4 regions of the Terrabacter sp. R4-6 genome follow, and region 2 is predicted to be linked to each of the others. Evidence: predicted binding sites of a transcription regulator. Region 2 holds the regulator's gene; each other region holds the start of a gene.
What was found. The regulator LexA, encoded in region 2, represses DNA repair genes until DNA is damaged. The targets are predictions, from matches to a motif close to TCGAACANNTGTTCGA.
Positions count from the first base shown of each region.

Region 1: the regulator LexA is predicted to act here: its motif matches at 1,110-1,125, upstream of ACSSS0_RS01055 (DUF6504 family protein).
Region 3: the regulator LexA is predicted to act here: its motif matches at 915-930, upstream of ruvC (crossover junction endodeoxyribonuclease RuvC).
Region 4: the regulator LexA is predicted to act here: its motif matches at 779-794, upstream of ACSSS0_RS08800 (HNH endonuclease signature motif containing protein).

Region 1 is NZ_CP197224.1:225,931-228,126, forward strand. Features, by position in the region: gene ACSSS0_RS01050 (SAV_6107 family HEPN domain-containing protein) at 1-375, opposite strand, end outside; gene ACSSS0_RS01055 (DUF6504 family protein) at 407-1,090, opposite strand; gene ACSSS0_RS01060 (DUF4126 domain-containing protein) at 1,514-2,196, shown strand, end outside.
Region 2 is NZ_CP197224.1:4,115,390-4,117,585, forward strand. Features, by position in the region: gene ACSSS0_RS19105 (hypothetical protein) at 1-544, opposite strand, end outside; gene lexA (transcriptional repressor LexA) at 652-1,377, opposite strand; gene ACSSS0_RS19115 (LysM peptidoglycan-binding domain-containing protein) at 1,606-2,019, shown strand.
Region 3 is NZ_CP197224.1:56,696-58,891, forward strand. Features, by position in the region: gene ruvA (Holliday junction branch migration protein RuvA) at 1-228, opposite strand, end outside; gene ruvC (crossover junction endodeoxyribonuclease RuvC) at 225-881, opposite strand; gene ACSSS0_RS00280 (YebC/PmpR family DNA-binding transcriptional regulator) at 1,025-1,786, opposite strand; gene pdxT (pyridoxal 5'-phosphate synthase glutaminase subunit PdxT) at 1,783-2,196, opposite strand, start outside.
Region 4 is NZ_CP197224.1:1,861,267-1,863,462, forward strand. Features, by position in the region: gene ACSSS0_RS08795 (alpha/beta hydrolase) at 1-649, opposite strand, end outside; gene ACSSS0_RS08800 (HNH endonuclease signature motif containing protein) at 832-2,196, shown strand, end outside.

The DNA.
Region 1 (2,196 bases), 750 kb from region 2:
GTCCTGGACGATCTCGAGGAACATCTCGGCCTGGCGCAGCAGGTCGTCGGACTCGCGCGCGCTGATGTGACCCCCGCGGTCGATGACCGACCGGTGCGCCGAGCAGGCGGCGAAGAAGGCGGCCCACTCCCCCAGCTCGGGGGCCACCCCGGGCAGCACCTGCCAGACGCTGCGCGGTCGCGAGCGGGGCGACGGCACGGTGCGGGCGGCGACGAGGGCCGCGGCGGCGCGCAGGGCCCCGAGGTGGGCGTCGCGGTAGCGCTCGGACGCGTCGCTCGTGCGGCACGCGCTCTCGAGGGTCGCCCGGCCCCGCTCGAGCAGGTCGAGCACGGCGACGGAGATGGGTGGGCGACGCAGGTCGTGGGCGGTGGTCATGGTGGTTCCTCTCCTCTCTCGTCTCATGGGCTCAGTCGGCGACCCGGACGAGCGACCAGTGGTCGCCGCGCGGGGACTCGTCGTGGGCGAGGTCGTAGACCCCGGGCGTGAACGACCACCCCGGACTCGCCTCGACGCGCCAGACGTGCTGCTCGTTCGCCGCGGCGACGAGCGTCTCGCCGGGACGCACCTGCGCCTCGTCGGCCTCGAGCGCGTCGTGCCACCAGGCCCGCCGCTCGCGCCACTGGGCGAGGACGCCACGCACGACGTAGAGACGACCGCGCCAGATGAACGCCTCGGGTGGCGCCTCGGGGGTCCCGTCCCCCGGCGACGCCGGCGATCCCGATGGCTCCGACCCCGGGGACCCCGGGGACCCCGGGGACCCGGTGGCTCCCGAGGACCCGGGCGGCCGGGTCGACCTCGCGACCCGGCCATCGGCCCGGCCATCGGACCGGCCCACGACGGACTGCTCCTGCTGCTTCCGCTCGCGCACTCTCACCTGCACGGCGTCACTGAACCTGCGCACCACGACACGTCTCCCTCGGACACGTCGAGGCCGGACATCACGACCCAGACCACCCGCGCCCCACACGAGCGGCCCGACACCAACCGACGACTTGAACTGACAACTGACTGACACTGACTGACCACTGACTGACCACTGACTGACCACTGACTGGCTCGAACACCGGCCCGGACCTCCTCTCCCCGGCACTCACCCGGAAGAACGAGATTCGAACACCTGTTCGATACTCGAAGCCTAACCCCTGCCGCCGACAGCCTGTCAAGGCGGTCCGCGGGTCACCTCCACGCGATCCGGAACCGCTGCAGCCGGCCACGGCGCACGTGCCCGTTCCGTCACGGTCCGGACCGATCTGAGTACCCGGGCTCAGGTCGGTGCGCGTCCCCAGCGGCAGAGTGATGCCGCGGGCTCGGTCCGCGAACGGAGGGGCGCAGGGGTCCTGTCCGCTCACGGATCGGGCCCGTTCCGCTGCCCCCGACCGGCCAGCCCAGCGCGCCCCGTTGCGTCGCCCACGGGAATACGGGAGCGTCAGGGACGTTGGACCTGGGCTCGGCCGACCGGCCTGGCCAGACCCGCACCGGCCCATCGTGACCGGCGCACGACCGAAGGGGTGTCGTGGGCGCCGAGCTCATCCCCATGGCCTTCACCACCGGGTGGGGCAGCGGCATCAACGCGTACGCCGTCGTGCTCGTCCTCGGGCTGGCCGACAAGATCTTCAACCTGAGCCAGATCCCGAACGCCCTGGCCCGCACCGACGTGCTCATCGGGGCGGGAGTCCTCTTCGTCGTCGAGATGCTCGCGGACAAGATCCCCTACGTCGACTCCGTCTGGGACTCCGTGCACACCGTCGTCAGGCCGGCGGTCGGCGCGACGATCGGCTACCTCATCGGCCACGACACGGCCAGCCTCGACGCCGCCGTCGGCGCGGCGACGGGCGGCGTCACGGCCCTCATCTCGCACGGGATCAAGGCCGGCCTGCGCGCGGCCGTCAACACCTCGCCCGAGCCCGCGAGCAACGTCCTCGTGAGCACCACCGAGGACGTCACGGTCACCGGCGTCACGGCCCTCGCCATCGCGCACCCGTGGCTGGCGGCGGCCATCGCCCTGGTCTTCCTCGTGCTCGGCGCCTTCCTCGTCTACAAGCTCGCCGGACGCATCCGTCGCTACAAGCGCCGCTACGACGCGTGGGGCGAACGCGTGGGCATCGCCGTCCCGTCCGACCGCCGAGCGCCCGACACCAAGGCAGACCCGCGGCGCCCGTCGGCCGGGTCCACCGAGCCGCTCCCCCGCGGGGAACG
Region 2 (2,196 bases):
CACCGAGCAGGACCGCACCGCACACGACGGAGACGACCACCGAGCGCACCGTGGGCCGCTCGGACGGGTCGCGCGTCATCGCGCCCCGCTTGAGCCAGGCGGCCACCAGGGCCGCGAGCACGGCGACGATGACGAGCGACCAGATGTTGTTGCGCACGGCCGCGGCGATCTCGGCCGGGGTCTGGGTGTACGCGTTCGGCCCGCACCGTCCGTCCGGCACCGTCGGCACCATGGCGACAACGAAGGCCATGAAGCCCGAGAAGTTGAGCAGCACGTCCTCCTCGGGCGAGTGGCCCTTGTAGGCGATGAGGCTGGCCCCGAGCGCGCAGAGCGAGCCGACGAAGACGGTCCGCGCCGGCGTGTAGTAGTACGCGCTGATCGAGCCGAGCCAGCACGAGTGGTCGGTCTCCCACCACCACTGGTAGCCGACCGAGAGCAGCAGCATGAGCAGCAGCGCGATCATCGCGCCGCGCAGGTAGCGGTAGGTGAGGACGACGTCGCGGGTGCGGCCAGGTGCCATGGCGGTCTCCTTCGCAGGGCTCACGGGTCAGAGTCTGTCGCCGCCTCACCCGATACGCCTCCCGGGACGCGACGATGCCGTCGGCGCGGAGGGCGCCGACGGCATCGTCGTCGGTGGGGGAGCGGGCGCTGTCAGAGCCGGCGCAGGACCGCCGTCACCTTGCCGAGGATCGTCGCGTGGTCGCCGTCGATGGGCGAGAAGTCGGGGTTGTGCGGCATGAGCCACACGTGCCCGTCGGTGCGCTTGAACGTCTTGACCGTGGCCTCGTTGTCGAGCATCGCGGCCACGACGTCGCCGTTCTCGGCGTGCTGCTGCTGGCGCACGACGACCCAGTCACCGTCGCAGATCGCGGCCTCGACCATCGAGTCGCCGTTGACCTTGAGGAGGAAGAGGTCGCCCTCGCCGACGAGCTGCTTGGGCAGCGGGAAGACGTCCTCGACGACCTCCTCGGCCGTGATCGGCACACCGGCCGCGATCTGGCCGAGCACCGGCACGTACGACGCCTCGGGGCGGGCATCGCCCGAGTCGGTCTCCGTGTCGTAGTGGTCGCCGCGCGGACGCGGCGCGGTGGCGTCGCCCCCGCGGTAGCCGAGCTCCTCGGCCTTCGCGTCGGGCGAGACGACCTCGAGGGCCCGCGGCCGGTTCGGGTCGCGGCGCAGGTAGCCCTTGGCGACGAGGGCGTTGAGCTGGTGCGAGACGCTCGAGGGGCTGGCGAGGCCGACGGCGTCGCCGATCTCGCGCATGCTCGGCGGGTAGCCGCGCCGGTCGACGGAGTTGCGGATGACCTCGAGCACCCGCCGCTGGCGGACGGTGAGACCGTCGCCGGTCTCGCGATCGGGAAGCTCGGTCACGCCCATGGTGTCCCCTTCGTCGGCTCGTCAGACCGCGTCGTGACGCTGGGTGTGGGGCCAGTGTCAGTGGTGGCTGGTGAGGTCTGTGGTGTGAGGAAAGACTACGCAGTTCGAACACAGTTGCCAAACACCTGTTCGATGCGTGTCTCGACTTCGTCGAACATCCGTGCTACAACTCGTACAGACGTTCTATCGAACATGTGTTCGCCAGTTCAGGAGCAAGGGGAGGTCACCATGAGCGCCATCGTCCTCGAGGCCGTTCGTCAGCCGCACACCGAGGAGCCCGCGCGGTCGCAGTCGACCGGCCGGCCTCGCCTCGTCCTCGTCCCCACCGGGCCCGAGGCCGCGCGTGCGGCCCGTGCCGCGAGGCCGCCGATGCGCCTGACGCGTTTCGGCCGCCTCGTCGTCACGCTCCTCGTCGCGGGCGTCGTCTCCGTCCTCGGTGTCGGCCTGGCGGGCCAGCTCGCGTCGGCCACGGGCGAGCCACGCACGATCACGGTCCAGTCCGGCCAGACCCTGTCGGGCATCGCCGCCCGCGAGCTTCCCGAGCTGACCACGGCCGAGGGCGTCGTCGAGCTCCAGATCGCCAACGCCCTCAGCACCACAGCGATCCACAGCGGCCAGCAGCTCGTCGTCCCGGGTCGCTGACCCGTCCAGCCCGTCCAGGGCCCGTCCCGTGTCGTATGCCGTGTGCTCGGCTGCGCCGGTCCCGGCCCTCCTGATCCGCCGCGTTGGCTCCACCTTCAGCGGCTGGCGGTAGCGGCGCTTCGACCCCGCCGTTCCTGCCCCGGACGCCGCACCCCTGACCGGGGGTGCGGCGTCCTG
Region 3 (2,196 bases), 580 kb from region 2:
CGTCTGGACGGTCTCGAAGACGTGCTTCTCGTCGTCGGTGGCGAAGCCGTAGAGCGTCAGCGAGTCCTCGCGCACGACGAGGCTCGTGGCGAGCTGCGTGGGCTGCCCGAGGCGCACGGACGTCGCCGTGGCCGGCGTGGTGTGGACGAGCATGCCGACACCCCCGACGCCGACCACGACCGAGTCGAGGCCGACCTTGAGGACGGTGCCGGAGAGCGAGGCGATCATCGGGGCTGGGCTCCAGGGTGGGGTCGGGTGGTGGGGCCGGTGCGGGTGGGCTGGGTGGTCGCGGCGCGCAGGCGCTGCACCGGTGGGGCGGCTCCCGGCGGCACACGGCGGGGTATGCCGCTCCCCCGGCGGCCGGAGCGCGCGAGCTCCTCGAGCCGCGCGGTCTCGAGGCGGCTCTGTGTGCCGCCGCGCCACACGTGGCAGATCGCGAGGGCGAGGGCGTCGGCCGCGTCGGCCGGCTTGGGTGGGGTGTCGAGACCGAGCAGACGGGTCACCATCGTCGTGACCTGCGCCTTGTCGGCCCGGCCGTTGCCGCTGACGGCGGCCTTGACCTCGGTCGGGGTGTGGAGGGTGACGGGCAGGCCGAGCCGCTCGGCCATGATCATGACGATCCCGGTCACCTGCGCGGTGCCCATGACGGTGGAGACGTTGGTGTCGGCGAAGACGCGCTCGATGGCCACGGCCTCGGGACGGTGCCGCGCGAACCACTGGCGCATCTCGTCCTCGACGGCGACGAGCCGTCTCGGTGTCGGGTCTCCGGACGGCGTCCGGATGACCCCGACCTCGACGAGGGACAGCTTGCGCCCCGGGACCCCGTCGACGACGCCGACGCCGCAGCGCGTGAGCCCGGGGTCGACCGCGAGGACGCGCACGGCATACCTCCCTGGGTTGGGGCACTGGACGATCCGAACAGGTGTTCGGGACAACGCTAACGGGCCTCCCCCGAAAGGAGGGGAGGCACGCCGGTCCCGGCGTGCCTCCTCGTCGAACCCCCGGGCCGGGTGGGCCCGTGCAGTCAGTCCTCGTCGTCGTCGAGCTGCGCGAGCACGTCGTCGGGGATGTCGCCGTTGGCGAAGACGTTCTGCACGTCGTCGCTGTCCTCGAGGGCCTCGATGACGCGGATCATCTTCTTCGCACCGTCGAGGTCGAGCGGGACCTGGAGGTTCGGGACGAACGAGGCCTCGGCCGACTCGTAGTCGATGCCGGCGTCCTGGATCGCCTTGCGGACCGCGACGAAGTCGGTGGCCTCGGAGATGATCTCCCACGTGTCACCGTTGTCGTTGACCTCCTCGGCGCCCGCCTCGAGCACGACCTCGAGGATGTCGTCCTCGGAGCCGGCGTCCTTGAGGACGGTCACGACGCCCTTGCGGTTGAAGACGTAGGACACCGAGCCCGGGTCGGCGAGCTGACCACCGTTGCGGGTCAGCGCCGTCCGCACCTCGGCGGCGGCCCGGTTGCGGTTGTCGGTGAGGCACTCGATGAGCACGGCGACACCGTTGGGGGCGTAGCCCTCGTACATGATCGTCTGCCAGTCGGCCGCGCCCGCCTCGGCACCCGAGGCGCGCTTGACGGCGCGGTCGATGTTGTCGTTGGGCACCGACGTCTTCTTCGCCTTCTGGATGGCGTCGTAGAGGGTCGGGTTGCCGGCGGGGTCGGCGCCGCCCTGGCGGGCCGCGACCTCGATGTTCTTGATGAGCTTGGCGAAGAGCTTGCCGCGCTTGGCGTCCTTGGCCGCCTTCTGGTGCTTCGTGGTGGCCCATTTGGAGTGGCCGCTCATGCAGTGTCCTCGCGTTCCGGTGACTGGCGTGCACCCGACTGCTGGAGTCGGTGCTCTCTGACGATCGAGACGAACTCGGCGTGGATCCGGCGGTCGGCCCCCACCTCGGGGTGGAAGGACGTGGCCATGAGGTTGCCCTGCCGGACCGCGACGATCCTACCGGCGGCCGGGCCCTCGCTCACGCGGGCGAGGACCTCGACGCCCGGGCCGGCCTGCTCGACCCACGGCGCGCGGATGAAGACGGCGTGCACCGTGCCGGTCGTGGACGGGTCGCTCCAGGTGTACTCGAGGTCCTGCTCGAAGGAGTCGACCTGGCGGCCGAAGGCGTTGCGCCGCACCGTGATGTCGAGGCCGCCCAGGGTCTGCTGGTCGGGTCGGGCGTCGGCGATGCGGTCGGCGAGCATGATCAT
Region 4 (2,196 bases), 2.3 Mb from region 2:
AGCGCCAGTCGTGCCGGCCCGGCAGCTCGGTGAAGGACACGTCGTGACCGCTCGCGGCGAGGGTCCGCGCCATCTGGCGGTTGTTCGTCAGGTTGCCCTCGTCGGTGCCGCACGTCATGACGATGCGCGCGTCGGTGCGGCGTCGCCGGACCCGCCTGACGTTGGTCACGAAGGTCGTGACGCGGTCCCAGAACTCGAAGTCCTCCTCGTCGTCGACGCGCCTGCGGAAGAAGGACCCCGACTGCAGGAAGAGCCCACCGAACGTCCCCGGGTGGCACCACTCCGCCTGGAGGGAGGCGAGCGCTCCCAGGCTCGCCCCCATGAGGGTCGGCCTCCCGTCGATGGCGTATGCGGTCCCGACCGTCGGGAGCACGTGCGCGGTGAGCGCCTCCGCCCAGAGGGGGTTGGCGGCATACCGCTCGTTGCGCGCTCCGGGCTCGAGCAGGACGACGCGGGTCGGTGGGACGCGGCCGGCGTCCGTCGCGGCGCGCAGGACGGAGAGGAGGTGGGCGCGGCGGGAGTACTCCGGACCGTCGTGGGCCATGAGCAGCGGGAGCGCCTCGGCGCGTCGCGTGCCGACCGGCGTGACCATCGCGAGCTCGATGTCGCCGACCGGAGTGCCGGTGACCGTCAGTCTCGTGCGCGCCATGCGGAGACCCTATGCGCGGATGCCGACAGGGACACCCCTGGTCGTCCACAGGTCGCTTCAGTCCTCGGGTTCGACTGCAGGAGAGACCAACTCGTTGTCCACAGGTTGGCTCCGGCTCTTGAAACGCGGTCGAACACCTGTTCTAATAGAGGTCCTGAAGGTGCCATCAAAAGGAGGTTCCCGTGCCGTACGTCGCGTCGCCGGCCGAGACCTCCGCCGTGCGCTCGGGAGGGCCCTGGCCGGTGCTGCGTGCCCGATGGTCCTCCGACCCGGACCACTGGGCGCGCACCCTCGACCCGGTCCTCACGCAGCTGCGCGCGGGGCGCGGGCGGGCCCGAGCGGCGGCGGCGCTGGAGGGGCTGGCGCGGGCCGGGGAGCGGGTGCTCGCCGAGATCCAGGCGCTCGAGGTCGCCAAGGCCCGCCTCGAGGCCGACCTGCTCGCCGCGTACGGCGCACTGGCCACTATCGAGGCCCAGCAGATCGACGCCCTGCCCGCCGGGGCCGCCGCCCGGGTGTCCGCGCGGGTCTCTCCCGAGCGGGTCGTCACCGAGGAGATCGCGCTCGCGACCGGCGTCGGGACCGGGGAGGTCGCCCGGCGGCTCGCGGTGGCCACCCGCCCGCGACGGCACCGGGCGCTGCTCGGCGCGCTCCGCGCCGGGGCGACCTCGCTGCACCGGGTGCTGCAGGTCGCCTCCGACACCGCGTTGCTGCCCGACGCCGACGTCACCACCGTCGCTCAGGCCGTGCTCGCCCCGTCCCGGGACGGCCAACCCCTCCCGCAACGCACCTTCACCGCCCGCCTGCGGCGCGCGGTCGCCTCGGTCGATGCCCGGGGCAGCGCCGAGCGGCACGCGCACGCCCGGGCCCGGCGCGGGGTGTTCGGCCGGGTCACCGACGACGGGATGGGCTGGCTGACCGTCACCACCGACGCCGCGTCCGTCGCCGCGGTCATGGACCACCTCGACACCACCGCGCGCGGACTGCGCGGCGCGGGCGACCCGCGCAGCCTCGACCAGCTCCGCGCCGACCTCGCCACCGACGCCCTCCTCCGCGAAGCCCACCATCGCCGGCCGGAGCTCACCGCCGCGGCCGGCCATGCCACCGACAAGGCGCCCCACAAGGCGCCCGGTGCAGCGTCCAGGGCCACCTCGGGAGGGGTCTCCGGTGGCGCTGCCGCGCTGGCGTGGATCGTCGTGCCCTTCGAGGTCGCCACCGGACAGGCCGACACCGCGTGCGAGCTGCCCGGCCACGGCTGGGTCACCGCCACCCACGCCCGCGAGATCATCACCCGACCCGGCTCCCTCTGGGCCACCCTGCCCGTCGACCTGCGCACCGGCCGAGCCCTCACCCGACCGACCCGCACCTACCGCCCCACCCAAGCCGTCCTCGAGCACGTCCAAGCCGTCGACGGCACCTGCCGCGGACCCGACTGCCACGTCCCCGCCACCCGCTGCGACCTCGACCACGAGACCCCCTGGCCCACCGGACCCACCAGCACCGACAACCTCCACGCCAAGCACCGCCTCCACCACAACCTCAAAACCGAC